Rubrivirga marina: one gene and its partner. The protein of the gene in region 1 interacts with the protein of each later gene in a pairwise test. Links are inferred from orthologs where the notes say so. Each region holds a gene or a part of one and is shown on either strand. Other genes may lie near its edges. The genes, in order: BSZ37_RS19200 and BSZ37_RS11430.

Region 1 (16,036 bases):
TCCAAAAACGGGACGCGCGCCTCGACGCCCCACGCGGCCATCGCCTTGTTCGCGCGGAGGCAATCGAACAGGTGGAGCCGGTCGAGCTTGCGGACGGTCTCCTCGTGGAACTGCTGGGCGTCGGGCGCCTTGTGGAAGTAGAGGTAGCCGCCGAAGATCTCGTCGGCCCCCTCGCCCGAGAGCACCATCTTGATGCCCATGGCCTTGATCCGCCGCGCCATGAGGTACATCGGCGTCGCCGCGCGGATCGTCGTGACGTCGTAGGTCTCGAGGTGACGGATCACGGAGGGCACGGCGTCGATCCCCTCCTCGACCGTGAAGTGGAGCGTGTGGTGCTCCGTCCCGATGTACGCGGCGACCTCCTGGGCGGCCTTGAGGTCCGGGCTGCCTTCGAGGCCGATGGCGAACGAGTGGAGGTGGGGCCACCACGCCTCCTGCTGGTCGTCGGCCTCGACGCGCTTGTGGGAGTACTTCTGCGCGAGCGCCGCCGTGATCGAGGAGTCCAGCCCGCCGGACAGGAGCACGCCGTACGGCACGTCGGTCATGAGCTGGCGCTTGACGGCCGCGTCGAGCGCCTCGCGGACGGCCTCGGGCGCGGCGCCGTTGTCCTTGACGGGCTCGTACTCCATCCAGTCCCGCGTGTAGTAGCGGACGGGCTCGCCGACTCTGCTGTCGAGGACGTGGCCCGGAGGGAACGTCTCGATCTGCTTGCAGACCGGCACGAGCGCCTTCATCTCGGACGCCACGTACAGCGTCCCGTGCTCGTCGCGACCGGTGTAGAGCGGCATCACGCCCATCGGGTCGCGCGCGATGAGGTACCGGTCCTGCTCCGCGTCGTAGAGGACGAAGGCGAAGATGCCGACGAGCGTGTCGAGGAAATCGGCCCCGTGCTCCTGGTACAGGGCGAGGATGACCTCGCAGTCGGAGTCGGTCTGGAACTCGAAGGGCTCCGACAGCCCGGCCCGCAACTCGCGGTGGTTGTAGATCTCGCCGTTGACCGCGAGGGCGTGCGTGCCCGCCGGGTTGAGGAGCGGCTGCGCCCCGTGGATCACGTCGACGATGGCGAGCCGCTCATGCGCGAGCACGGCCTTGTCGGTGGCGTAGACGCCGGACCAGTCGGGGCCGCGGTGGCGCTGGAGGCCGCTCAGGCGGACGGCCGTCTGGCGCGCGGCGGCGGGGTCAGTGGCGAGGTCGAGGAGTCCGAGGATGGAGCACATGGGTCCGGGGGTGGAGATCGGGCGGGGCGGGCAAAAAAAAGCGGCCCCTCCTGAAGTGGAGGGGCCGCTCGGGTCGGTGTGTGGGGTCTGCCTTAGACCAACGCACGCCGGCACTCGCGCCTCCTCCAGGAGACGGGATTGCGATTGGCGTTGTTGAGAATCCGGGTCAAGGCAGGGCGCCGGTCGGTTGCCTTCACGATATCGCCAGAATCGGCGACGGGTCAAGGGGCGACGGGCTTTTCCCCTGGAGCCGTTGTCCCCCACCAGTTGGCCGGGGCGGCCACTCGGCCCATGTGCCCAGTCCGAGACGGGGAAGCGACGTTTCGAACGTCCGATTGTGAATCCGACGGCTTCGTGACACGAATCCCACATCTTCCCGTAGGATAGGGCAAGGGAAGCCGCCGCACGACGTCCATCTGCGCAGCGGCACCTGGGGCGCGGGGGCCGTGGTGGGACCCCGCGCCCCGCCCTTTGGGGCGGCCCCGGCGGTCGGCAGACGCCGCGCCGGGGCCCGCCACAAAGGGATTGGGGCCCGAGCCAACGGCCGCGAGTCGCCCCGCCTCGGCACCGAGGCAGAGGGAGTCGGCCACGGCTCGCTCCACGTCGAAGGGCACGCCGGGCTGTCGATATCTTCCGGGCCTCCCCCGGACCCCGCCCCGTGTACCTCAGCCGGCTCGACCTCCACGGCTTCAAGAGCTTCGCCCAGAAGACGTCCGTGGACTTCTCCCCCGGCGTCACGGCCATCGTGGGGCCCAACGGGTGCGGCAAGTCGAACGTGATCGACGCCGTGCGGTGGGTCCTCGGCGAGCAGCGGTCGCGGCTTCTGCGGAGCGAGTCGATGGCCGGCGTCATCTTCAACGGGTCGTCGGGGAAGAAGCCGCTCGGGATGGCTGAGGTCTCGCTGACGGTCGAGAACACGCGCGGCGTCCTCCCCACGGAGTATTCGGAGGTCACAGTCACGCGCCGGCTCTACCGCAACGGCGACTCGGAGTACCTCCTCAACGGGACGGTCTGCCGGCTCCGGGACATCCTCGACCTGTTCATGGACACCGGGATGGGCGCCGGGGCCTACTCCGTCATCGAGCTGTCGATGGTCGAGGACATCCTCTCGGAGCAGGCCGACGACCGCCGCCGGCTGTTCGAGGAGGCCGCGGGCGTGACGAAGTACAAGCGCCGCCGCGCGCAGGCCCTCCGCAAGCTCGACTCGACGCAGGCCGACCTGACCCGCCTCGACGACATCATCGAGGAGGTCGACAAGCAGGTCCGGTCGCTGTCGCGCCAGGCCCAGAAGGCCGCGCGGCACGAACGACTGGCGACGCGCCTCCGCCGGCTCGAACTGGCCCTCGCGGCGCACGACGTGACGCGGCTCCAGGACGAGCGCGACCGGCTTGAGGCCGCGGTCCAGGAAAAGGGCACCGAGGCGGAGGGACTCGGGGCGAAGGTGGCCGCGGGCGAGGCCCAGATCGAGGGCGCGCGGACGGCGCTCGTGGGGCTCGAACAAGACATGGCGAAGGCCGCCCGCGCGCTCCAGACGCACGCCGAGACGGTCCAGAAGCTGGAGGCCGAGATCCGCCTCGGCGACGAGCGCCAGTCGGCCGGGCGGCGGGCCCTCGAGCGGATCGCGCGCGAGCGCGACGCCGACGCGGTCCGCGCGGCCGACGCGGAGCGGGACGAGGCCGAGGCCGCCCAGCGGATCGAGACGGCCGAGGCCGCGCTCGCCGAGCGCGACGCGGCGCTCCTCGTGGCGGAGGGGGAGCGGACGGAGGCGCGCGACGCGGCGGAAACGGCCCGACAGAACGCGCAGTCGGCGCGGGCGACGGCGGCAGAGGCGACCGGGGCGCTCCGCGACGCCGAGCGGGCCGTGGAGCGTGCCCGCGACCGCCGCGCGTTTCTGGAGCAGGACGCCGAGCGTGTCGCCGCCGAGCGCCAGCAGCTCGCCGACGCGCCGGAAGCCAAGACCGATCGTGCGCCGCTCAACGATGCCGAGTCTGCCCTCGACGCGGCCAACACAACGCTGACGCGAGCCGTCGAGGCCCGAGACGCCGCGCGCGCCGCGTTCGAGGCCGCCGACGCCGACCGGCAGCACGCCCGCGCCGCCGCCCAGGCCGCGAAGGCGGAGGCCGACCTCCTCCAGGCGCTCGTCGAGGCCGGCCCGGGGGGCGACGGCGCCGTCGCGTTCCTCGTCGCGCATCCCGATGTCGAAGCGCCTCTCCTGGCCGAGGTTGTCGGGGCGAAGGAAGCGGACCGGCTCGCACTCGACGCGGCGCTCGGCGCGTGGTCGCAGGCCCTCGTCGTCCCGGACGAGGACGCCGCCGACGCCGCCATCGGCCGGCTGCGGGCGGCGGATCAAGGACGGGCGACGTTTCTCGTCCTCTCGCGCGTCGGCAAATCGCAGACGGAGCGATCGCCGGTGCCGCCGGGCGCGACGCCCGCACTTGACCTCGCCCGCGCCGACGAACGGTACACGCCGCTGCTCCAGGCGCTCCTCGGCAACACGTTTGTGGTCGAGTCCATGGTCAAGGCTAGGTCGCTGCGCGACGCCTACCCCGTCGCCCGGTTCGTGACGCGCGAGGGCGCGTGGACCGACGCGAGCGGCGCCGTCCACGGCGGGAGCCCGACCCCCTCGGACGCCGCCGGGCGGATGGGCGTCCGCGAACGGCAGGCCGAGGCGGCCGACGTGCTCGACGCCGCCGAGCGCGCCCGGGAGGCCGCCGAGCAAACCGCCGAGGCGGCCCGAGCCGACCGCGACGAGGCCGAGACGGCCCGCCGTCAGGCGGAGTCAGACCGCGATCGGGCGCGCGACGCGCGGGACAAGGCCCGCGACGCCGTCACCCGTGCCGAGGCCGCCGCGCAGGCCCAGGAGGCCCAGTCCGCCCGCCTCGGCGCCCGTGCGGAGGAGATCCGTCAACAGATCGCCGCCCTCCCCGAGACGGAGGCCTTGGAGGACGCTGTCGCCGCGCGCCAACTCGAAGCGTCCGACGCCCACGCGCGACAGGCCATGGCCGACGCCGCGCTCGACGACGCGCAGAAAGCCCGCCAGTCCGCCGAGGCCGCGTGGAGCGACGCCCGACTCGCACACGCCCGGTCGCAGTCGGCGGCCCAGGCCGCCCGTGAGGCCCGCGACCGCGCCGCGCAGACGCGCGCCGACATCGCCCGCCGCCAGGCCGACCGCGACGCCGAGGCGGGGCGGGTCCGCGCCGAGATCGCTGAGGCGGCCGGCTCTGCCGAGGCGGTCACGCAACAGCTCGACGCCGAGCGCCGCAAGACGGACGACCTCCAGCAGCGCGCGTCCGACGCCGAGACGGCCGTCCTCGAAGGCCGGGCGCGCATCGCCGACGCCGAGCGCGCGCTCCGCGAGATCCGCCAGGCCCGGGAGGCCGCCGCGACGGCCCGCGCCGACGCCGAGCGCCGCCTCGCCGAGGTCTCGACCCGCCAGGAGACGACGCTCGAACGGCTCGACGAGGAGCACGGCGCCGACCTCGACGAGGCCAACGCCGAGCTCGACCGGCTCCAGGCCGAGGAGTCGTTCCGGCCCGAGACGGCCCGCGCCGAGATCCCCGACCTCCGCCAGAAGATCCGAGCGCTCGGCGCCGTCAACGCGCTCGCGCTCGAGAGCTACGAGACCGAGCAGGAGCGCCTGAGCTTCCTCCAGGAGCAGCGTGCCGACCTCGCCTCGGCGGAATCCTCGCTCCTCGAGACGATCCGCGAGATCAACGAGACGGCCCGCCAGCGCTTCGACGAGACGTTCACGCAGGTCCGCGCGGCGTTCCAGAAGATCTTCTCGGACCTCTTCGGCGGCGACGCCTCGGCCGACGTGGCCCTCGACGGCGACGACCCGCTGGAAGCGCCGGTCACCATCACGGCCCGGCCGAAGGGCAAGCGGCCCGTCTCGCTGACCCAGCTCTCGGGCGGCGAGAAGACGCTCACGGCCACGGCGCTCCTCTTCGCCATCTACCTCGTCAAGCCGAGCCCGTTCTGCATCCTCGACGAGGTCGACGCCCCGCTCGACGACGCGAACGTGGGCCGGTTCATGCGCCTCATCCGGTCGTTCGCCGACTCGACGCAGTTCATCCTCGTCACCCACAACAAGCTGACGATGGAGGCCGCCGACCGGATGTACGGCGTGACGATGCCGACGCCGGGCATCAGCCGGCTCGTCGGCGTCCGGTTCGACGAGGCGGAGGGCGCCGCCGTCGAGGCCGAGCCGGCGTAGCCCCTCCGCCTCGACGCCGAGGCGGAGGGAGCCGGCATGTCCCGGCGCGCGGGGGCGCATGCCGTTGTGCCCTTGAAGCGTCGTTTGCAGCGCGCCACCTTCGGCGCACTCGCGCTCCGCTCCGATATGCCGAACGTCGTGCTCCTCCTCGCCGCACTGGCATTCGCCGGGTGCGACGTCTTCGAGTCGAGCGAACCGGTCGCATTCACACGGATTGCCCTCCCCGCCCGCCCGGTGCTCGTCAACGGGACGACCGTGGTCCGAGGAGACTACCAGCTCAGCGCCTTCACGCGATCGGTGAACGACAGCCTGATCTCGGTCCCGACCATCGACTTCGACCGCCAGACGGTCCTGGGGGTGTTTTATGGGGGATCGTTCCACGCGGGCTGCCGCGGAAACGTGGAGACCATCGAGGGCATCCGGTTGGCGGGCGACGCGCTCATCGTCGAGGTCGGCCCGCTACCGGACCTGGGTCCGTGCCGGGCCATCGTGTATCCGTCCGACATGGTCGTGGTCAACGCGCGGGCCACGTCGGTGCGGTTCGTCGGGGCGGTCCCGCAGTAGAGCACGGGAACGGCCCGGTGGGGCTCCGGCGTAGCTTGGCCGTCTCCCCCCGACCGCTATGCCCGACGCGCTCGACTCGACCGCCGAGGCCCTCTCCCGACGGCTCCTCGCCACGGCCCCCGCCGACCGGCCCCGCACGGCGCTCGACGTGGACGGCCTGCCGGCGCCGGTCGCCCACCTGCTCCGCGCCCGGCTCGCCCTCGCCGTCGACGACGCGGCCCCGCGGGCGTCCGAGTGGATCGGTGGGAGCGACGTCGAGGCGGCGGCGGCCGACTGGCGCGAGGCGGCCACGCGGGCCGTCCGCTTCCCCGCCACCGTTTGGGCCGACGCCGTCCGCCAGGCCGTTCGCCTCGCCCTGGCCCACCTCGTCCGCCCCGCCGCGACGCTCGCCGACGCCGCGTTCGAGGGCGAGACCGGGCCGCTGCCGATCGGGGTCGCGCTCGACCGGGCCCGCGCGTTCGGCCCGTATCCGTACCTCCCGCAGATCGCCGCTCGTTACGCCGAGCGGAAGGGGGTCGAGGCGCTCGGGCGCGACGAGTTCGCCGGACTCCTCCAACGGATCGACCGCCGGATGGTCTCGACGTTCGGCCCGGCCGACTGGATGACGCTCCTCGGGCCGCTCGTCGCGCTCGTTGGCCCCGTCGGCTCGCCGCCGGGGACGATCCCGACGGGCCTGCTCCGTCCGCTCTTCGAGGCCCGCGGCGCCGACAGCCTCGCCGACGTGCTCGACGGGATCGACGCGGTCACGGCCGACGAGCTCCGCGCCCGCCTCGGCGCCACGCTCACGCCCGACGAGCCGGACCCCACGCCCGAAGCGCGGGTTGAGGACCCGACCGCCGGGACGCCCGAGCCGTCGGCCCCGCAGCCCTCGGCTCCCCCGTCTGCCCTCCCCGCCGACACGGCGGAGGCCGACGAGCCACCCGATCTCGAGTCCGAGTCGGCCCCCACCACGGAGGCCGCCGCGAGCGAGCCCCCCGACTCGCCTTCGGCGGCCGGGGAAACCGGCACTCTCGAATCGTCGAGCGAGTCGCAGCGCGCCATCGCCACGGCGCCACCGGACCTTCACGCCCCGCCCTTGCCGCCCGTCGCGGACGGCGTCCGCCCGCCTGCGATCGGCTCGAGGTATCAGTCACCGGAGTACGACGAGGCCCACGACTCCGAGGTGCTCGGCCCCGCCCGGCCCGCCGCACCACCGCCCGGACCGGAGCCCGATGAGCCGGAGGGCGAGGACGGGATGGACGAGGTCCGCGACGTCATCGCTGCGCCGAGGGAAGACCCGCGCGCGCCCGACGTCCCGGTGCTGGACCTCCCCGACGAGACCCACGAGGCGGACGCGGAAGTCTCGGATGACCTGCCACCCGTCCTCGCCGACGAGCCCCCCGCCCCGACGACGGCCGAGGCGCACGAGGGTGACGAGGAGCCGTTGTGGATGCGGATCGCCCGGCGCCAAGCCGAGCCGGCAGCCGGGGCCCGGGATGCCGAGGAGCCTCCTGCCGAAGACAGCGCGCCCGACGACGAGCCGCTCTGGAAACGGTTCGCCGCCTCAGAGCTCGCCCAGAAGCTCCCGACCCCACCCCGCGATCTGGCCTCGTCCGGAGACCTCGACGACGTGCCCAGCAGCCCCACGCTCGACGCCCTCGAAGCCCGCGTCCTCGGCCCCGGCGCCCGTGACCGCCGTGCCTGGTACGTCGAGGAGCTGTTCGAGGGATCGCCGGGCGCCTACCACCGGACGCTCGACCGGATCGACCGGGCCGCCAGCTACTCCGAGGCCACCCACATCGTCTCCGCCGACATCTTCCGCGCGCACCACGTCAACCCGTACACCGACAGCGCGGTGGCCTTCATCGACGCGCTGCAGGTCCAGTTCGACGTGCGCCGCTAGCGGGTCAGGCCGCCTCGGCACGCCGACGGACGGCCTCGGCGAGGTCCTCGGGCTCGACGAGCCCGTCCGCGGGGAGCACGCCGTCGCGGACGAGGTCGAGGAGGCCGGCGCGCGTGAACTCGGTCGGCACGGCGAGCACGGTGAGCCCGGCCGCGACGGCGGCCCGCGCGCCCGTCGGCGAATCCTCGATGGCGAGGGACCGGGCGGGGTCGGCGCCGACGTGTCCGAGCGCGAGCTCGTAGCCGCACGGGTCGGGCTTGTGCGCCTCCACGTCGTCGGACGTGACGACGGTGTCGAACGCGTCGCCGAGGCCGAGGGCGTCGAGGACGGGCCAGGCGTTGGCCCGGTCGGTCGTCGTCACGATCGCGGTGGCGTGAGCCATCCGGTGGGCCGTCTCGACGACCGCGAGCGCGGCGGGCAGCGCGTGGCGGCGCACGAGGTCGGGGTCGCGGAGCATCCCGCGATAGCGTCCCAGCCGGAGGGTCACGAACGACTTCCACGGCTCGACCGAGGGATCGTGCGCCCGGGCGGCCTCCGCCAGGTCGAAGTGGTCGAGGAGGCCGGCGGCGATCGTCTCCCGTCCGCCCCCGATGTAGGGGACGTAGGCCGCCTCGACGTCGGCCGGATCGATGTCCGGGCGGAGCTGGTGAGCGGCCCAACCGTAGGACTGGCCCTTCAGCGACTCGGTGTCGGCGAGCGTCCCGTCGAGGTCGAAGGCGAGGAGGTCGAGCACGGGCTAGCTCGCGCGGGGCGGGACGGCGTGGCGCGTCTCGCCGGCCCCGTGGACGACGAACTTCTGCGTCGTCAGCGCCTCCAGCCCCATCGGGCCGAACGCGTGGAGCTTCGTCGTCGAGATGCCGATCTCCGCGCCCAGCCCGAGCTCGCCGCCGTCGGAGAACCGCGACGACGCGTTGACGAGCACGACCGACGCGTCCACCTCGCGGACCCACCGGCGGGCCGCGGCCACGCTCTCGGTCGCGATGACCTCAGTGTGCTGCGAGCCGTACGTCGCCACGTGGTCGAGCGCGGCGTCGAGCCCGTCGACCACCCGGACGGCGATGATCGGCGCGAGGAACTCCGCCTCGTAGTCCGCCTCGGTGGCCTCGGGGACCGACTCGCCGAGGATCCGGCGCGTGGCGGCGTCCCCACGGAGCTCAGCGTCGTGGGCGGCCAGCTCGCGGTGGGCGCGCGGGAGGAAGTCGGCGGCGACGGCCTCGTGGACGAGGAGCGTTTCGAGCGCGTTGCAGACGCCGGGCCGCGAGAGCTTCCCGTCGAGGAGGAGGTCGAGCGCCACGTCGAGGTCGGCCGTCTCGTCCACGAACAGGTGGCAGACGCCCTTGTAGTGCTTGATGACTGGCACGCGGCTGTGCTCGTCGACGAACCGGATGAGGCCCTCGCCACCGCGCGGGATGACGAGGTCGAGGTGCTCGCTCATCCGGATGAGGTCTTTGATCGCCTCGCGGTCCGTTGTCGGGACGAGGGTGACCGCGGCGGGGTCGCCCCCCTCCCCTTCCAGCGCCTCGTGGAGCGCCGCCGCGACGGCCCGATTCGAGTGGACCGCCTCCGAGCCGCCCCGTAGGACGACCGCGTTGCCGGCCTTAAAGCAGAGTCCCGCCGCGTCGGAGGTCACGTTCGGCCGGGCCTCGTAGATCATGGCGATCACGCCGAGCGGCACGCGCATCCGCCCGACCTCGATGCCGCTCGGCCGCCGCCGCGTTTCGGCCATCTCACCCACGGGATCCGCGAACGACGCGACCTCGCGGAGCGCATCCGCCATCCTCGCAATCCGCTCGGGCGTGAGCGTGAGCCGGTCCGTCATCGCCTCCGACAGGCCGCGCTCGGCGGCGCCGTCGAGGTCGCGCTGGTTGGCCTCGAGGATGGCGGCCTCGTGCGCTTCGAGGGCGTCGGCCATCGCCCGAAGCGCTCGGTTCTTGGCGTCGGTCGAGAGCGTGGCGACCTGCCGGGACGCCCGCTTGCAGGCGACGACGAGGTCTTCGAGCGTGGCGGTCGGGATCTCAGCCATCGGGATCGGGAGTCTCAAGGAGCGCAAGATCGTCACGATGGACGACGGCCGAGGGGCCGGCGTAGCCGAGGACCGCTTCCAGCTCCCCGCTCTGCCGTCCGCGGACGCGCACCAGCTCGTGAGCTGCGTACCGGACGATCCCCCGCGCGAGCACCCGGCCCGCCTCGTCGGCCACCTCGACCGGCTCGCCGCGGCCGAAGTCGCCGGCGACAGCCACGACGCCGGGCGCCAGCAGCGACGCGCCGCGGCGGCAGACGGCGTCGGCCGCGCCCGCGTCGACCACGAGCCGGCCGGCGACTGGCGTCGCGTGCAAGAGCCAGTGCTTTTTCGCGGGGAGCGGCGGGTCGAGCGCCCGAAACAGCGTCCCGTGGAGCGCCCCCTCCGCGAGCGCGCCGAGGCGGGCCGCGTCGGTGCCGTTGACGAGGACCGTGTCGATCCCGCGCGAGGTCGCCTTCTCGGCGGCCTGGAGCTTCGTCCGCATCCCACCCGTTCCGGCGTCGGTCCCCGCCCCGCCCGCGAACGCGTGGACGCCCGCGTCGACCCGGTCCACGACGGGCACGAGGCGGGCGCTGCCGGTCGTCCGCGGGTCGGCGTCGAACAGGCCGTCGACGTCGGTCAGGATCACGAGGAGGTCCGCCTCGGCGAGCACGGCGACGTGGGCGGCGAGGTTGTCGTTGTCGCCGACCTTGAGTTCGTCGACCGCCACCGTGTCGTTCTCATTGACGACCGGGACGACCCCGCGACCGAGCAGCTCGGCGAGCGTGTTCCGCGCGTTGAGGAAGCGGTCGCGGTGGACGAGGTCGTCGTGCGTGAGGAGGACCTGCGCGGTGGGCGCGTCCAGAAATCGCCCCCAGTGGCCCATCAGCCGGGGCTGGCCGACGGCCGCGAGCGCCTGCTTCTCGGGGATCGTCCGCGGCCGGCCCCCGCCCAGGGCGGCGCGTCCCGCCGCGACGGCGCCCGACGACACGACGACGACCTCCCGCCCGGCCGCCCGACTCTCGACCACGAACCGCGCGATGGCACCGAGATGGACGTCGCTGGGCACGCCGTCCGGCGCCACGAGCGCGCTCCCCACCTTCACCACGGCGCGCGACCAGGGGCGGAGCGGGGTCGATGTAGAATCCATAGGATCGCAGTGGCCTGTCAAACGACGTAGGGGCACACCGGCGGCGTGCCCCTACGAGTCCACCGAGGCGGGCGCGCTAGCCCTCGATCCCGAGCGCGGCGCGGAGGACCTGTTCCTGCACGGCGGCGTGGACCTTGGCCGAGCCCGCGGCGGGCGAGGCCGCCGCCGGCCGGCCGGCGTACGTCACGCGGTGCGAGCAGTCACCGTGGAGGTCTTCGCGGAGCGCGTCGAGGCGGGGCTGGACGAACGTCCAGGCGCCCATGTTGGCCGGCTCCTCCTGGAGCCACACCACGGGCTTGCCCTCGAAGCGCGCCAGCTCCTCGCGGACGTCGTCCTCGGGGAACGGGTAGAACTGCTCCAGCCGCGCGACGGCCACCGACGACGGGCGGTCGAGCGCCTCGCGTGCCTTGAGCGCGTCGTACACGACCTTGCCCGAGCAGATCACGAGGCGGTCCGCCTCGGGCGCCTCGGACGCGATGAACGGGCGGTAGGCGCCGTCGGCGAGCTCGTCAACCGACGTCACGGCCTCCGGGAGGCGGAGGAGCGACTTCGGCGTCATCACGATCAGCGGCTTCTTGGCGCCGCGCAGGACCTGCCGGCGGAGCGCGTGGAAATAGTTGGCCGGCGTCGAGTAGTTGGCCACGATGAGGTTGTCCTCGGCGCACGCCTGGAGGAACCGCTCGAGGCGGCCCGACGAGTGCTCCGGGCCCTGCCCTTCGTACCCGTGCGGGAGGAGCATCACGAGCGACGACGTCTGGCCCCACTTGGCCTCGGCTGCCGTAATGAACTGGTCGATCATGATCTGCGCCCCGTTGACGAAGTCACCGAACTGGGCCTCCCACAGCACCAGTGCCGACGGGTCGGCCACGGAGTAGCCGTACTCGAAGCCGAGCGCCGCGTACTCGGAGAGAAGCGAGTCGTAGACCTGGAACCGGGCTTGGCCGTCGCCGGGGCCGCCCGGCGTGAGGTGGTTGAGCGGGAGGTACCGGTGGCCGTCCTCCTGGTCGTAGAGGATCGCGTGGCGTTGGCTGAATGTGCCGCGCCCGGAGTCCTGGCCGCTAAGGCGGACCGGCGTGCCCTCGAGGAGCAGCGTCCCAAACGCGAGCGACTCGGCGAAGGCCCAGTCGATCGTGCCCTCCTCGAACTGCTGGCGGCGGCGGTCGACGACGAGCCGGGCCAGCTTCTTGTGGACCTGGAGGTTGTCGGGCATCGTGACGAGCCGCTCCATGACGTGCGTCAGCGCATCGCGGGGGGCGGCCGTCTCGACCGCGGCGTCCTCGGTTTCGATCGCTACGGCGACGGGCTGGCGGTCCTTGTTCTTCTCCGCGAGCTCCTTGGTCTCCTCGAACGCCCGGTCGAGGATCGACTTGAAGTCGTCCAGGATCTCTTCGGCCTGCTCCGGGGTGAGCTCGCCGCGGCGGAGGAGGAGCTCGAGGTACAGCTTCCGGACGCTCCGGTGCGCGCCGATGTCGGCGTACATGAGCGGCTGCGTGTAGGACGGCTCGTCGCCCTCATTGTGGCCGTACTTCCGGTAGCAGACGAGGTCGATCACCACGTCCTTGTTGAACACGTTCCGGTAGTCGAGCGCGAGGCGCGCGACGCGGACGGCCGCCTCGGGGTCGTCGCCGTTGACGTGGAAGATCGGGGCCTGGATCATCCGCGCGATGTCGGTCGCGTAGGCCGAGCTCCGCGAGTGCATCGGGAGCGTCGTGAACCCGATCTGGTTGTTCACCACGAGGTGGACCGTCCCGCCCGTCCGGTAGCCCTCGAGCTGCGACAGGTTGAGCGTCTCGGCGACCACGCCCTGCCCGGCGAACGCGGCGTCGCCGTGGACGAGGATCGGGAGCACCCGGTCGCGGAGCCGTTTTTCGGACGCGTCCGGGTTGTCCTCGACGATCCGCTGCTGCATGGCCCGCGCCATCCCCTCGACGACCGGGTTCACGGCCTCGAGGTGCGACGGGTTGGAGGCCAGCGTGAGCTGCGTTTCCGAGCCGTTGGGCGAGGTGTGCGTGCCGGTCTGGCCGAGGTGGTACTTCACGTCGCCCGAGCCGTGGACGGCGTCGGGGTCGACGGTCCCCTCGAACTCGCTGAAGACCTTATCGTAGGGCTTCCCGAGGATGTTCGTGAGGACGTTGAGCCGCCCGCGGTGGGCCATCCCGATCACGACGTCCTCGGTCTCCTGGTCGGCCGCGTCGGAGATGACGGCGTCGAGGAGCGGGATCATCGTCTCGGCGCCCTCGAGCGAGAACCGCTTGTGCCCGATGTACTTCGTGTGGATGAACTGCTCGAGGGCCTCGGCCTCGTTGAGCTTCTCGAAGATCCGCTTCTTCCGGGCCGTGTCGATGGGCTCGCGGAACTGCTGGGGCTCGATCCGCTCGATGAGCCAGCGCTTCTCCTCGGGCGAGGAGAGGTGCATGAACTCGCTCCCGACGTGGCCGGTGTAGGTGTCCCAGAGCGTGTCGAGGATGTCGCGGAGCGTCATCGAGTGGTTCCCCGCGAGGCCGCCGCCCGTCACGCCGGCCATGCCGCCGGTGAAGAACGTCCGGTCGAGGTCCCAGACCGTGAGGCCGTAGCTCGCCGGGTCGAGCTCGGTGTGATTGCGGGGCTCGTAGCCCAGCGGGTTCGTGTCGGCGAGGAGGTGGCCGCGGACGCGGTAGGCCCGGATGAGCTCGTAGACGCGGGCCTGCTTCTCGACCTTCGAGGCCTTGGCGCCCGAGCCGAGGGCGGCCTTGCCGAGCGCCGGCGTCGAGTCGGCCTTGCCGCGGAAGGGCGGGATGTGGAGGCCGAGGCTCTGGAAGACCTCCTCGTAGAAGCCCCTCCCACCCTGGAGGAGCGTGGCGATGACGTTGAGGAACTCGCCCGACTCCGCGCCCTGGATCACGCGGTGGTCGTAGGTGCTCGTCATGGTCATGACCGGCGAGAGCCCGAGGCGGGACAGCTCGGCCGGGTCCATCCCCTCGTACTCCGGCGGGTACCCGATCCCACCGACGGCGACGATCACGCTCTGGCCCGGCATCAGCCGCGGCACGGACATCTGCGTCCCGATGCCGCCGGGGTTCGTGAGCGTCGCCGTCGTCCCGGCGAAGTCGTCGAGCTGGAGCTTGCCGCCGAGGGCGCGCTTGACGACGTCGTTGTAGGCGCCGAGGAACTCGGCGAAGCTGAGGGCCTCGGCCTTCTTGATGTTCGGGACGAGGAGCTGGCGCTTGCCGCGCTTCTCGATGTCGATGGCGAGGCCGAACGACGTGCTCGCCGGGTCGATCCGCTCCGGCTCGCCGTCGTGCTCGCGGAAGGCGGCCTTCATGCTCGGCACGGCCTCCATGGCCCGCACGATGGCGTAGGCGATGAGGTGCGTGAACGTGACCTTGTCGCCGCCGACGCGCTGTTGGTGCCGGTTGATGAGCCGCCGGTTCTCGCTGAGCAGCTTGACGGCGATCTCTCGCACCGACGTGGCCGTCGGGATCGTGAGGCTGGCCTCCATGTTCTCCACGATCCGTGCGCCGACGCCCTTGATGGCGCTGGCCTCGGCGCCCTCGGGCAGCGAGATGTCGGGGGCCGCCAGCCGGGCGGGGAGCTCCACCGGTCCGGTCGGAGCGCCGTCCCCGCCGGCGGGCGCACCGTTCGACGTGCTCGGCCTCGGCGCCGAGGCGGGCGGGGTCGGGGCGGCGGGGGCCGGCGGCGTCGGGCGCGGCGCGGCCGCCGGGGCGCCGTCGCCGCTGGCCGGCGTCGCGGGCGTGGCGCCGTGACCGTCGGCCGGCTCGCCCGCGAGCATCCGCGCCTTCGTGTCTGAGTCCGACGCCTCGGCGCCGATCGAGGCGGAGTACGTCGGGCCCGGGTCGAAGTCGGCGAAGAACTCGCGCCAGCTCGCGCTGACGGACTCCGGGTTCTGCCGGTACTGGGCGTAGAGGTCCTCGACGTAGCCGCTGTTGAATCCGAACATGCTGGGCGGCCCGGTGGGCCGAAAAGGAGTGCGTAGGGCAGCGTTCGAAGGTACGCGCCGGCCCCGGCGACTGATTCCTGAAGACGCGGCGGAGGGCTCGAACGCGACGCGGGCCGCCTCTGGGAGACGGCCCGCGGTGGTGGGACCCGGCAGCGGCGGGGCGGAACGGTGGGTTAGCGGGCTGGCCTCACGTCACCCCCGCCCCTCTCGGTAGAGGGAGGCGTCGACCACCCCGGCCATCGCCGCCGTGTCGAGGCGGAGCTCGAGGAACTCCGCGACGCACTCGGCCTGCTTCCGCGGGCACGCCACCGTGGCGGCGTAGGGCACATCGAGCGCGGCCGCGCCGGACCGCGCCGCGACCCACGCCTTCGCCCGCTCGACGTGCTGCTGGAAGGGCCCCCGCAGCACGTCTGGGCTGACGGCCGGGCGCCCCAGCCGCTCCAGCATCCGTCCCTGGGAGCGGAGCACTTCGTCCAGGTCCCGCTCCATGAACAGGACTCTGTAGTCGGCCCCATCTGGCAGATGAGGGAGGAGGGGCGCGATCACCTTGACGGCATGCCCCTCTGCCTCCGCCGCCCAGGAGTTGTCGATGCGAAGCCGTTTGACGCGGTCGTCCTCGTAATACCCCCGGGGGTTGCTCGCGTCCGGTGGCCGCGCCCCGTCCGTCACCGGAGGGAGGCCGCCGGCCTCGAGCATCTGCATCATGAGAGAGGTGCCAGAGCGGGGCAACCCAGAGACAACCGTGATCATGCGGGGGGGACCGGGGACTCGTGCAGCATGACGTACGTGTGGCCCCGGCGGCGTGCCGCCGGGGCCACACAGGGCCCGGAAGAAGGGCGCCTATCGGACGATCGTCACCGGGAACGTGTCGGTGAACGTCTCACCGGAAACGCGGACCATGTAGAGGCCGGCCGGGAGGCGTGCCCCGTCGATGTCGATGGTGCGGGCGCTCTCTGCCGCGAGCGTGCCCTCAAAGAGGACCGCGACGGGCTGTCCGAGCGCGTTATAGAGTTCGGCCGTCGTCGCCTGGGTGCGGGTCACCGTGAGCTCAAAGCGCGTCCCCGTTGCGGAGGG
Region 2 (11,344 bases), 1.7 Mb from region 1 along the record:
GCAGCCCGCCCCGGAGTCGCCGGCCGACCCCCAGTCGCAGGCGTAGCCCGCACCCGCTCGGCCTCGGCGCGCAGGGACGCCGAGGCCGGCCCACCGGCCCTGCCGGTCCCCTCTCGCTCACCGTCCCTGCAGCCAGACCCCCGCACCTCTTCGAATGAGCATCCTCATCGACAAAGACACCCGCCTCGTCGTCCAGGGCATCACCGGCAAGGAGGGCTCCTTCCACGCCGAGCAGATGATCGAGTACGGCACGACCCTCGTCGCGGGCGTGACGCCCGGCAAGGGCGGCCAGACGCACCTGGACCGGCCCGTCTACAACACGGTCTCGGAGGCCGTCGAGAAGGAGGGGGCCAACGTGTCTGTCATCTTCGTCCCACCGCCGTTCGCCGCCGACGCGATCCTCGAGGCGGCCGACGCCGGCGTCGACACCGTCATCTGCATCACGGAGGGCATCCCGGTGCAGGACATGATCCCGGTCAAGCCCTACGTCGACAAGAAGGGCGTGACACTCGTCGGCCCGAACTGCCCCGGCCTCCTGACGCCGGGCGACTCGGTCAAGGTCGGCATCATGCCGACGATGATCTTCTCGCCGGGCGCCGTCGGCGTCGTGTCCCGCTCGGGGACGCTCACGTACGAGGCCGTCGACCAGCTCACGCGCGCCGGCCTCGGCCAGTCGACGGCCATCGGCATCGGCGGCGACCCGATCATCGGGACGACGCACCTCGACGCGATCCGGATGTTCAACGAGGACCCGGAGACGGAGGCGATCGTGATGATCGGCGAGATCGGCGGGTCCGCCGAGGAGGAGGCCGCGGCCTACGTCAAGGCGAACGTCAAGAAGCCGGTCTTCGGCTTCATCGCGGGCCGCACGGCGCCTCCGGGCCGCCGGATGGGCCACGCCGGCGCCATCGTCTCGGGCGGGAAGGGCACGGCCGAGGCCAAGCTCGAGGCCATGCGCGAGGCCGGCATCACGACGGTCGAGAGCCCGGCCGCCATCGGCGAGACGGTCAAGGACCACTTCGCGGCCGTCGCGTAACGAGGTCGGAGTTCAGAGTTCGGAGTTCAGTCTCGAACCCTGGACTCCGACCCCTGAACTCCGACCTCATGAAAGTCAAAGACGCCCGGTTCGTGCTGTCGGCGCCCTCGTGGAAGGCGCTGCCGCCGCCGGGCGCGCCCGAGGTGGCGTTCGCCGGGCGCTCGAACGTCGGGAAGAGCTCGCTCCTCAATGCCCTCCTCGGGAGGAAGCAACTCGCCAAGACGAGCGGGACGCCGGGCAAGACGCAGGCGCTCAACTACTACGCCGTCAACCCCAACCCGCAGGGCCACCCGGACGTGTTCCTCGTGGACCTCCCGGGCTACGGGTATGCCAAGGTCTCGCAGAAGCAGCGGGCGGCGTGGCAGCGGCTCATGGGGCGCTACGTGATCGAACGGGCGGAGGAGGGCACGCTCAAAGCGGTCGTCCAGCTCATCGACGCGCGGCACCCGCCGACGAAGATGGACCTCGAGCTGCTGGCGATCATGCTGGAGAGCCCGGCCCCGCACCTCATCGCGCTGACGAAGGCCGACAAGCTGTCGGCCAACGACAAGCAGAAGGCGGTGGCGGCGCTCAACCGGGAGCTCGCGCCCTACGGCCTCGTCCTCCCGACGGTCCTCACCTCGGCCGAGAAGAAGCGGGGCCTCGGCGAGCTCTGGGGCTGGATCGACACGGTGCTGTAAGTCTGTCCGGCTCGGCGCCGAGGCGGGGCGGGTGGCTAGAGCCGGACCCAGGCGTTCGTCTGCCCGCTCGCCGGGTTCTCGAGGCGGAGCGTGTCGCCGTCGAGGCGGATCCGGAAGCGGCCGTCGTCCGTCGCCCCGTCGATCCACTGGAGTGTGAGGACCGAGTCCCCGATGATGGCGTAGCGGGCCTCGTAGACCTGCGGCTCGTCGCGGGCGCGCTCGACGATCCGCGCCGTGCCATCGGCGAAGAACTGGTACCGCATGTCGAGCGTGTCGGCCCCGGCTGCGCGCCACGTGCCGACGTACGGGCCGCGGCCGTCGCCCCGGCACGCGCCTGCGGCGAGCGCGAAGATGGCGAGGAGCAGGAGGCGGCGGGGCACGGGGCGGAGCACGGCGGGGCGACGCGGGTAAGGTAGCCGCCCACACGCCACCCCCCGATGCTTCAAGAGCTCCTCGCGCTGCCGCCCGTCACCCAGTTCTTCCTCACGCTGAACGTCGTGATCGGGGCATACACGCTGCTCGCCAACCCCGCGCTCATCGACCGGTGGGCGTTCAAGCCGTACCGGGTGGTCCGGGAGAAGGAGTGGAGCCGGTGGCTGACGGCCGGGTTCGTGCACGTCGGGTTCATGCACCTCCTGTTCAACATGATCACGCTGTTCTACTTCGGCCCGCCGATCGAGCGGACGGTCGGGACGTGGCGGTTCCTCGTGATCTACATCGGCTCGGAGCTCCTGGCCAACGCCCTTACGTACTGGAAGTACAAGGACCGGCCGGAGTACTCGGCCGTGGGGGCCTCGGGCGCGATCTCAGGCGTGCTGTTCTCGTTCTGCCTGTTCGAGCCGTTCGCGATGCTGTACATCTTCTTCGCCATCCCGATGCCGGCCATCGTGTTCGCTGTGCTCTACGTCGCCCTGTCGATCTACGCGTCGAAGCGGGAGGTCGGCCGCGTGGCCCACGAAGCCCACCTCGGCGGCGCCCTCGGCGGCCTCGTCCTGACGATCCTGCTCTATCCGTCCGCCGTCACGACGTTCCTCGCGAAGATCGGGCTGGGCTGAGCGTCAGAGGCCGAGCCGGTCGAGGAGCGTCTGCCAGTTGTCGAAGGCGAAGGCGCCGTCGGGCGCGCGGTCGGCGTCGCCCTTGTACCACGCGACGCGCCAGCCGGCGCCGGTCCCACCGCGGACGTCTGAGAAATACGAGTCGCCGACGTAGAGCACGTCGGCCGGCTCCAGCGGCTGCCCGAGGCGGGCGGAGGCGTGCGCGCGGACGTGCTCGAACAGGGCGCGGGCGGGCTTCATCACGCCGACCTCCTCGGAGATGACGACGAACGCCGCGCGCTCGGCGATCTCCGGCAGTTTCTCCAGCTTCCCCCGCTGCTGGGCCGAGAACCCGTTCGTGAGGACGCCGACGGGAAAGGCGTCGGCGACGGCGTGGTAGGCCTCGCGGGCGCCGGCGGCCCAGCGCCAGTGGGCGGCGTAGCGGTCGAGGTAGTCGCGGCTGAACGTCTCGGGCTCCAGCGTGTCGCAGCCCAGCGCCTCGAGGAGCCGCTCCGACCGGAGCCGCTTGAGGTCGGCCGACGTGATCGTCCCCGCGCCGAAGTCGCGCCAGAGCGGGACGTTGCAGTCGTGGTACGTCGCCTGGACGTGCGCGAGCTCGTGGTGCCCGAGGTGCGCGTGGTGCTGGCGGTGCACGTCGGCGAGGGCCGCGCGCTCGGCGGCCTTGTGGTCGAGGAGCGTGTCGTCGAGGTCGAACACGACGACGGCGGGGCGGGGGGCGTCGAGGGGCATGTGGAGAGGCTAGGGGAGGGGGGCGCCCGCGGTGCGTCACCCCCGGAACGGACGACGCCCCCGCGGCCGGAGCAGCGGGGGCGTCGCGGGTCCGTCGGCCAGAGGCCGCGGCGGGGGAGGCTAAGCCTCGACCTCGTCGATGTGGACGTACTTCCGGCCGCCGGTCGAGACCGCGAACCGGACGCGGCCGGTCGCCGTCGCGAAGAGCGTGTCGTCACCGCCACGGCCGACGTTGATGCCGGGGTGGAACTTGGTGCCGCGCTGGCGGACGATGATCGTGCCGGCGTTGATGACGGCCCCACCAGGGGCCTTCACGCCGAGCATCTTCGGATTCGAGTCGCGACCGTTCTTGGACGAGCCGACGCCTTTTTTGTGTGCCATCTCGGTGGGGGGCTGTGCTTGCGGAGGGAGGGCTGCGGGCCGGCCTTAGTTGACCGAGAGGCCGCCGATCTTGATGTGCGTGAACGGCTGCCGGTGCCCGTTCTTGACGCGGTAGCCCTTGCGGCGCTTCTTCTTGAAGACGATGACCTTGTCGCCCTTGACGTGGTCGAGGACCTCGGCCGTGACCGAGGCGCCGCCGACCGTCGGGGCGCCGACCGTCACGCCGGAGTCGCCGGAGACGAGGAGGACGCGGTCGAACGTGACGTTCTCGCCGACGTCGTCCTGGAGGCGGGGGACGTAGAGGCGGTCGCCCTCGGCGACCTTGAACTGCTTGCCGCCGATCTCGACGATTGCGTACATGGGAGTGCGGGCTTGGTGATCCCCCCGCCTGGCGGTCCCGGCGGCGCCGGGCAGGCCCGCGGAGGGGCGCGGGACAGAGCCTGCAAAAGTAGGGATCGAGCGCCCCGATGATCGGGTGATTTGGCGAAGATTGGCCGTTTCGCCGGGCTTTCGCGGTCCGCGGCACGCGTCCGCCTCGTTCGCGTACCCCGACGCCCCGTCTGACCTCCCCCGATCACCCGATGCCAACTGGCCTCTTCGGCGGCTCCTTCAACCCCCCGCACGTCGGGCACCTCGCCGTCGCCGAGGCGTGCGCCGAGGCGGCCGGCCTCGACCGCGTCCTGTGGATGCCCGCCGCGACGCCGCCCCACAAACAGGGCGACCCGGCGCTCGCGCCGGCCGAGGCCCGCCTCCGCATGGTCGAGGCCGCCATCGCCGGCAACGATCGGTTCGTGGTCTCCGACCTGGAGATCGCCCGCGGCGACGTCAGCTACACCGTCGACACCCTCCGCCGACTCCACGACGACGGTCTGGGAGGACTGGCGCTGATCCTCGGGGGCGACAGCCTCGCGGGCTTCCCGGGCTGGCGGGAGCCCGAGGCCATCGTCGGCCTCGCTCGCCTCGTGGTGTACCGGCGGCCGGGCGACCGGGTCGACCTCGGCGCGCTTCCGGAGTGGATCGGGGGCCGCTGCACCGTGGTCGACGGGCCGGCGCTCGACGTCTCCAGCACCGAGCTCCGCGGGCGGATCGCGGCGGGGCGGACCGTGCGCTACCTCGTGCCGGACGAGGTCCGCGGCGTCATCGAGGCCGAGGGGTGGTACCGGCCCGGTGGAGGATCGGCGGGGATCGGCGGGGCGGGGTGACCGTAGGAGCGGGCCCACCTCTCCCGTCTCCCGTGCCCCTCTCCCTCGAAGACAAGGCCGCCGGCCTCCTCATCGTCCGTCTCGGCAACAACCTCCCGCCAGCGGTCACCGCCAGCGAACAGGAGGCCGAGGTCGCCGCGCTCCTCGACCGGCTCCCCATCGGCGGGCTCATCTTGTTCAACGGCCGCTGGCCTGACACGCGCGACACGCTCGCACGCCTCCAGGCGAAGTCCGAGCGCGGGCTGATCGTCACGACCGACATGGAGCGGGGGTTCGGGCAGCAGGTCATCGGTGGGACGGTCTATCCGCACGCGGAGGCGTTCGGCGAGGTCGGCGACGCCGCGACGGTCCGGCAGTTCGCCGAGCAGGCGAGTCGCGAGGCCCTGGCGTGCGGCGTCCACGTGACGTACTCGCCGGTGGCCGACGTCGATCGGAACCCGGACAACCCGATCATCGGCGCTCGGGCGTTCTCGTCCGACCCGCAGCGCGCGGCCGAGTTGACAGCGGCGTTCGTGGAGGGCGTCCACGCGGCGGGCCAGTTCGCGACGGCCAAGCACTTCCCCGGCCACGGCGGCACGACCGGCGACTCGCACGACGGCCTCCCGACCCTCGACGACGACCGCGAAACGCTCGAGGCGACGGACTTCGTCCCGTTCCGCGCGGCCATCGAGGCGGGCGTGGACGCCGTCATGACGGCCCACATCGTCTACCCGGCCCTCGACCCCGAGAACCCGGCCACCCGCTCGAAGGCGATCCTCCGCGGCCTGCTGCGGGACGAGATGGGCTTCGAGGGCGTCGTCGTGACCGACAGCCTCCAGATGGCCGGGGCGAAGGTCGACGGCACGACCGAGGGCGAGTTGGCCGCGGACCTCCTGGAAGCCGGCGTCGACCTGTTCGTGGACGCCGTCGACCCGGAGGCCCTCGTGAAAGGGCTGGCCGAGGCTGTCCGCGCCGGACGGGTCTCGGAGGCCCGCCTCGACGAGTCGCTCGCCCGGGTCGAGGCGCTCCGCCAGCGGCTCCGCGACCGGTTCGGGCCGGACGTGTTCGCGACGCCGCCGTACCCGGCCGAGACCGTCGCGGCGCCGGCGCACCGAGACCTGGCCGACCGCGTGGCCCGCGACGCCGTCGAGGTCGCCCGCGGCCCGCTCCCCGACCTGGGCGACGGGACGGGGACGCTCGTCGTGCTCGTCAAGCCGGCGCCGCGCCCCAACGAGCCCGAGACGATGCCGATGGGGGAGGCCGTCGCTGAGCACCTGCCCGGCGCCGTCTACCGCGAGCTCGAGCCGACGCACGAGGACCAGGACGAGCCGTTCGACGAGATCCGCCTGCTGGCCAACGACGCCGAGCGGCTCGTGATCGCGACCGTCGCCCGGCCGGCGGCCTGGAGCACGTTCGGGCTCGAAGCCCGCGAGCGCCGGTTCGCCCAGCGGATGATGGAGAAGCACCCGACCACGCTCGTCGTCCTCGGCGACGCCCGCGGCCTCCGCGGCTACGACGGCTGCGACTCCGCCCTCGTCGTCTACTCCGACGTCGCCGCCTCGCAAGTCGCCGCGGTCGAGCGGCTGGCGGGGAAGGGGGCGGCGTCTGCGTGAGCCCCCGGCTTCGGCACCGAGGCGGGCAGAGTGGGGGGACGCTCTGGGCCGCACGTCGCCCGACCCCGCCCTCTTTGCCTCACGCCTCGGCCCGCACGCCTCCCCGATGAACCTTCCCACCGAGCGGCTCGTTCTGGCCTTCGGGTGTGGGATCGCGGCCGTGGCCTACCTCTACTGGACCCTCGAGGCGATCGACCTCGGCCTCGGGTGGACGTCCATCGCGTCGGCCCGGGCGGCGGTGGTCCTCGCCGGAACCCTCCTCCTCGCCCTCGTCCTCCGGGCTGCGGCCCGCGCCAACCCACCTCCAGACCCATGACCTCCGGAACCAACTACCGCTGGGTGACCGCCCTCATCGCGGCCCTCGTCGTCGGCCTCGTGGCCGCCATCGTCACACCGCGCTTCGGCGACTCCGACGGGGTCGACTGGCTGGTCACGATCGCGCTGGCCGTCCTGGCCGGCGCGCTCGTCGCGCTCGCCACCCGTGAGAAGACCGACGACGGCGCGCACATCAAGGACGACGTGCTCCCCTAGCGGAGCCCCTACGCCCGGCGCGCGTAGCTTCTGGAAGCCCTTCCGATTCTCCCCCCGTTCCCCATGACCGACCCGACCGACGCCCCCGTTTCCGCCTACGAGAAGCCGCCCGCCGACGGCAAGGAGGTCGACCCCCGCTGCGTCCCCCAGAACCTCGACGGCCCGCCCCCGATCGGCGACGAGATCGAGCCGCCGGACTACGACGAGGAGAGCCAGGAGAACTGGCGGTTCCTCTTCGAGCGCCAGATGTCGCTCTTGCCCGGCCGCGCCGGCGAGGCGTACATGGAGGGCGTCGAGACGCTCGGCATGACGAACCGTGAGATCCCGCACCTCCGCGACCTCTCGCGGCGGATGGAGGAGGCCGCCGGCTGGCGGATCGCCCGGATCCCGGGCCTGCTCCACGAGCGCGACTTCTTCGGCCTGCTCTCGGACCGCGTCTTCCCCTCGACCGACTACATCCGTCGGAAGGACGAACTCGACTACACGCCGGCGCCGGACTGCTTCCACGATATGTTCGGCCACATGCCGATGCTCTGCGAGCCGGCCTTCGCCGACTTCTACCACCTGTTCGGGCAGAGCGCGCTCCACGCCGAGGGCGTCGACCGCCAGTCGCTGGAGCGACTCCACTGGTTCACCGTCGAGTTCGGGCTGATCAAGCAGGAGGTGGGCGAGCGGATCTTCGGCGCCGGCATCCTCTCGTCGAAGGACGAGGTCCAGCACGCCCTCAGCGACGCCGTCGAAAAGGTCCCGTTCTCGGTCGACGCCGTCATCGACCAGGACTACGACGTGTGGCACCTCCAGCCGAAGCTGTTCGTGCTCGACTCGTTCGAGCAGCTCGAGACCGACTTCCGCGCCTGGGCCGACTCGCGCGGCCTGCTCCCGGCCGACGCCTGAGCCCGTCGCTCGAGCCCACTCCGCCCGCCTCGGGGACGCCGCCGAGGCGGGCGGCCTGCTCATGGACCGACTAGAGGCCACCGTTTCGGGACGCGTCCAGGGCGTCGGGTTCCGGCGCTACGTCCAGCGGTGGGCGCGGAAGCTGGACCTCGCGGGCTGGGTGCGGAACGAGCCCGACGGGACCGTCCGCCTCGTGGCCGAGGGCGACGCCGAGGCGCTCGACCGCCTCACGCGTCTCCTCTGGGGCGGGCCGCCGCCAGCCGACGTGGCGTCGGTCGACGCGGAGAGGGGGAAGGCGACAGGATCGTTCGACGGGTTCGACGTCCGGTACGAGCGGTAGGCCCGCGGGCGTATCCTCCGTGCGAGCCCCCTGTCCGAATGACCCGCCGCGCTCTGCTCGACGACGCTGTTGACCGGCTGGCCGCGGCCGGCATCGAGGACGCCCGCCGCAACGCCGAGTGGATCGTGGAGGAGGCCACCGGGGCCGACCGCGCCGCGCTCTACGCCCGGCCCGACGTGGTGGTCGAGCCCGTCGAAGTGGCGCTCGTGGCGCGCTACGTCGCCCGCCGCGCCTCTGGCGAGCCCGTCCAGTACGTCCTGGGCCACACCGACTTCTACGGGCTCCGGGTGGCCGTCACGCCCGACGTGCTGATCCCGCGGCCCGAGACGGAGGAGGTCGTCGAGGAGGCGCTCCGCCGGATCCGGGACGCCGAAGCCCCGTGGGTCCTCGATGTGGGAACGGGCAGCGGCGCGATCGCCCTGGCCGTCAAGCACGAACGGCCCGACGCCGAGGTTTTCGCCGTCGACGTGTCGGCTGGCACCCTCGCCGTGGCCGCCTCGAACGCCGACCGCCTCGGCCTCGACGTCACCTTCGTCGAGTCCGACGCGCTGCGGCCCCAGTTCGCCGCCGACGTTCCGCCGACGTTCGACCTCATCATCTCGAACCCGCCCTACGTGCCCGAGGCGGAGCGGCCCGGGCTCCAGGTCGAGGTCCGCGACCATGAGCCTGCGTCCGCGCTGTTCGTCCCGGACGCCGACCCGCTCGTGTTCTACCGCGCCCTCGCCGGCCACGCCGACGCGCTCCTCCGCCCCGGCGGCTGGCTCGTCGCCGAGACGCACGCCGACCTCGGCGGCGCCGTCGGCCAGCTCTGGACCGAGGCGGGCCTGGTCAAGGTGGAGGTCCTGCCCGACCTCGCCGGCCGCGACCGGATCGCCGTCGGCCGTCAGGCCGCCCCGACGAACACGCGAGCGACACGGGGCGTCGCGTAGAGCGTGTGGCCGAGGACGAGCGGGAGCGTGCCGGCCCGCTCCCGCGTGACCGAGGCCTCCAGACGCTCGCCCGTGTCGTGCCGCTCGAGCTCGACCCGCACGAGCGGCCCGACCGCGCTCACGCCGCGGAGGATCACCGCGAGCGACGGCTGGGCCGGCGCCTCGGCGCTGAGGTCGAGGTCGTGAGGGCGGACGAACGCGACGGCCGCCGCCGTCTCCGTCTCGGCGTGGTCGGGGAGGGCGAACCGGACGCCCGCGACGTCGGCCTGCCCGTGGTGGACGACGCTCCGCATCGGGTTGACCTCGCCGAGGAAGTGGACCACGAACGGGCTCGCCGGCCGGTCGTAGACCTCCGTCGGCGCGCCGACCTGCTCGACGCGGCCGGCGTTCATGACGGCCACGCGGTCGGCCACCTCGAGCGCCTCCTCCTGGTCGTGCGTCACGAACACGCTCGTCACGTGGAGCTCGTCGTGGAGGCGGCGGAGCCAGCGGCGGAGGTCGCGGCGGACCTGCGCGTCGAGCGCACCGAACGGCTCGTCCAGGAGGAGCACCTCGGGCTCGACGGCGAGGGCGCGGGCGAGGGCCACGCGCTGGCGCTGCCCGCCGGAGAGCTGGCTCGGGTACCGGTCGGCCGTCCAGTCGAGCTGGACGAGCCCCAGCAGGTTCATCACGCGCTCGCGGATCTCTCGCTTCGGAGGCCGTGTCCGGCGCGGGCGCACCGTCAGCCCGAACGCCACGTTCTCGGCGACCGTCATGTGCCGGAACAGGGCGTAGTGCTGGAACACGAACCCGACGCGGCGCTCGCGGACCGGCCGCCGCGTGGCGTCGGCGCCGTCGAACCGGAGGGACCCGGCGTCGGCGGCCTCCAGCCCCGCGATGATGCGGAGGAGCGTGGTCTTGCCGCACCCGCTCGGGCCGAGGAGGGCGACGAGTTCGCCCGACGGGACCGTCAGGCTCACGTCGTCGAGGGCGGTGAAGGCGCCGAAGCGCTTGCTGACGTGGTCGATCTGGATGCTCATGCGGGGGCCTCGGTGGTGGCGAGCAGGGGGCGCTCGGGGGGAAGGAGGACGGTGCGCCGGGCGGCCTTCCGCTCCACGACTTCCTTGGCGACGAGTGTCGCGAGGGCGAGGAGCGTGAGGAGCGACGCGACGGCGAAGGCGGCGGAGAACTGGTACTCGTTGTAGAGCACCTCGACGTGGAGCGGGAGCGTGTTGGTCTTCCCCCGAATGTGGCCGGAGACGACCGACACGGCGCCGAATTCCCCCATCGCGCGGGCGTTGCACAGGATCACCCCGTAGAGCAGGCCCCACTTCACGTTGGGCAGCGTGACCTTGAGGAACGTCTGCCACGGCCGCGCACCAAGCACGATCGCGGCCTCCTCCTCCTCCGTCCCCTGCTCCTGCATCAGCGGGATGAGCTCGCGCGCGACGAAGGGGAACGTGACGAACACGGTCGCCAGGACGATGCCGGGCGCGGCGAAGACGATCTGGAGCCCGTGCGCGACGAGCCACGGACCGAACAAGCCGTGTGCCCCGAACACGAGCACGAACATCAGCCCCGAGACGACAGGCGAGATCGTGAACGGGAGGTCGATGAGCGTGATCAACAGGCCCTTGCCTCGGAACTCGAACTTTGCGACGGCCCACGCCGCGGCCAGTCCGAACACGGGGTTCAGCACCACCGACGCGCCGGCCGCCATCAGCGTGAGGCGCACGGCCGACCGCGCCACCGGCTCGGTGACGGCGGCGGCGTACGTGCCGAGGCCGCTCGCGAGCGCCTGGACGAAGACGACGGCGAGCGGGAGCCCGAGGAAGAGGAGGAGGAACCCGAGCGCCGTTCCGAGGAGGACACGCCGGACCCAGGGTGGCTCCGTCGTCGCGGTCTCGATCGGGGCCGCCGCGGAGTAGAGGGGGATCGTGAGGTGCACGGCTAGACGTGGCGGCGCTGGGTCCAGCGCTGGAGGAGGTTGATAGCG

Evidence for each region.
Region 2: the proteins of BSZ37_RS19200 (region 1) and BSZ37_RS11430 interact in binary tests that used the Escherichia coli proteins (3 or more experiments, as listed by UniProt). The link is inferred for Rubrivirga marina from one-to-one orthologs.

What each region holds. Positions count from the first base shown.
Region 1 is NZ_MQWD01000001.1:4,486,790-4,502,825, forward strand. The notes cover bases 7,757-10,755. They hold BSZ37_RS19200 (glutamate-5-semialdehyde dehydrogenase), read right to left. Parts: upstream 9,900-10,755; coding sequence 8,613-9,899; downstream 7,757-8,612. Other genes in these bases: BSZ37_RS19190 (hypothetical protein), read left to right, coding at 7,757-7,876; BSZ37_RS19195 (HAD family hydrolase), read right to left, coding at 7,881-8,609; proB (glutamate 5-kinase), read right to left, coding at 9,892-10,755. Outside these bases: asnB (asparagine synthase B), read right to left, coding at 1-1,217; chromosome segregation protein SMC, read left to right, coding at 1,876-5,430; BSZ37_RS19185 (hypothetical protein), read left to right, coding at 5,515-5,994; more of BSZ37_RS19190, read left to right, coding at 6,053-7,756; more of proB, read right to left, coding at 10,756-11,025; BSZ37_RS19210 (multifunctional oxoglutarate decarboxylase/oxoglutarate dehydrogenase thiamine pyrophosphate-binding subunit/dihydrolipoyllysine-residue succinyltransferase subunit), read right to left, coding at 11,102-14,962; BSZ37_RS19215 (sulfotransferase family protein), read right to left, coding at 15,155-15,667; BSZ37_RS19220 (T9SS type A sorting domain-containing protein), read right to left, coding at 15,803-16,036. UniProt on the Escherichia coli protein: Catalyzes the NADPH-dependent reduction of L-glutamate 5-phosphate into L-glutamate 5-semialdehyde and phosphate. The product spontaneously undergoes cyclization to form 1-pyrroline-5-carboxylate.
Region 2 is NZ_MQWD01000001.1:2,737,702-2,749,045, forward strand. What follows is about bases 8,357-11,344. They hold BSZ37_RS11430 (sulfate/molybdate ABC transporter ATP-binding protein), read right to left. Parts: upstream 10,389-11,344; coding sequence 9,324-10,388; downstream 8,357-9,323. Other genes in these bases: BSZ37_RS11420 (acylphosphatase), read left to right, coding at 8,357-8,440; prmC (peptide chain release factor N(5)-glutamine methyltransferase), read left to right, coding at 8,479-9,369; cysW (sulfate ABC transporter permease subunit CysW), read right to left, coding at 10,385-11,296; cysT (sulfate ABC transporter permease subunit CysT), read right to left, coding at 11,299-11,344. Outside these bases: BSZ37_RS11355 (Sec-independent protein translocase subunit TatA/TatB), read left to right, coding at 1-46; sucD (succinate--CoA ligase subunit alpha), read left to right, coding at 155-1,036; yihA (ribosome biogenesis GTP-binding protein YihA/YsxC), read left to right, coding at 1,105-1,716; BSZ37_RS11370 (hypothetical protein), read right to left, coding at 1,752-2,096; BSZ37_RS11375 (rhomboid family intramembrane serine protease), read left to right, coding at 2,154-2,771; BSZ37_RS11380 (HAD family hydrolase), read right to left, coding at 2,775-3,500; rpmA (50S ribosomal protein L27), read right to left, coding at 3,621-3,881; rplU (50S ribosomal protein L21), read right to left, coding at 3,927-4,241; nadD (nicotinate-nucleotide adenylyltransferase), read left to right, coding at 4,463-5,083; BSZ37_RS11400 (glycoside hydrolase family 3 protein), read left to right, coding at 5,116-6,675; BSZ37_RS11405 (hypothetical protein), read left to right, coding at 6,782-6,991; BSZ37_RS11410 (hypothetical protein), read left to right, coding at 6,988-7,206; BSZ37_RS11415 (phenylalanine 4-monooxygenase), read left to right, coding at 7,270-8,100; more of BSZ37_RS11420, read left to right, coding at 8,162-8,356. UniProt on the Escherichia coli protein: Part of the ABC transporter complex CysAWTP involved in sulfate/thiosulfate import. Responsible for energy coupling to the transport system.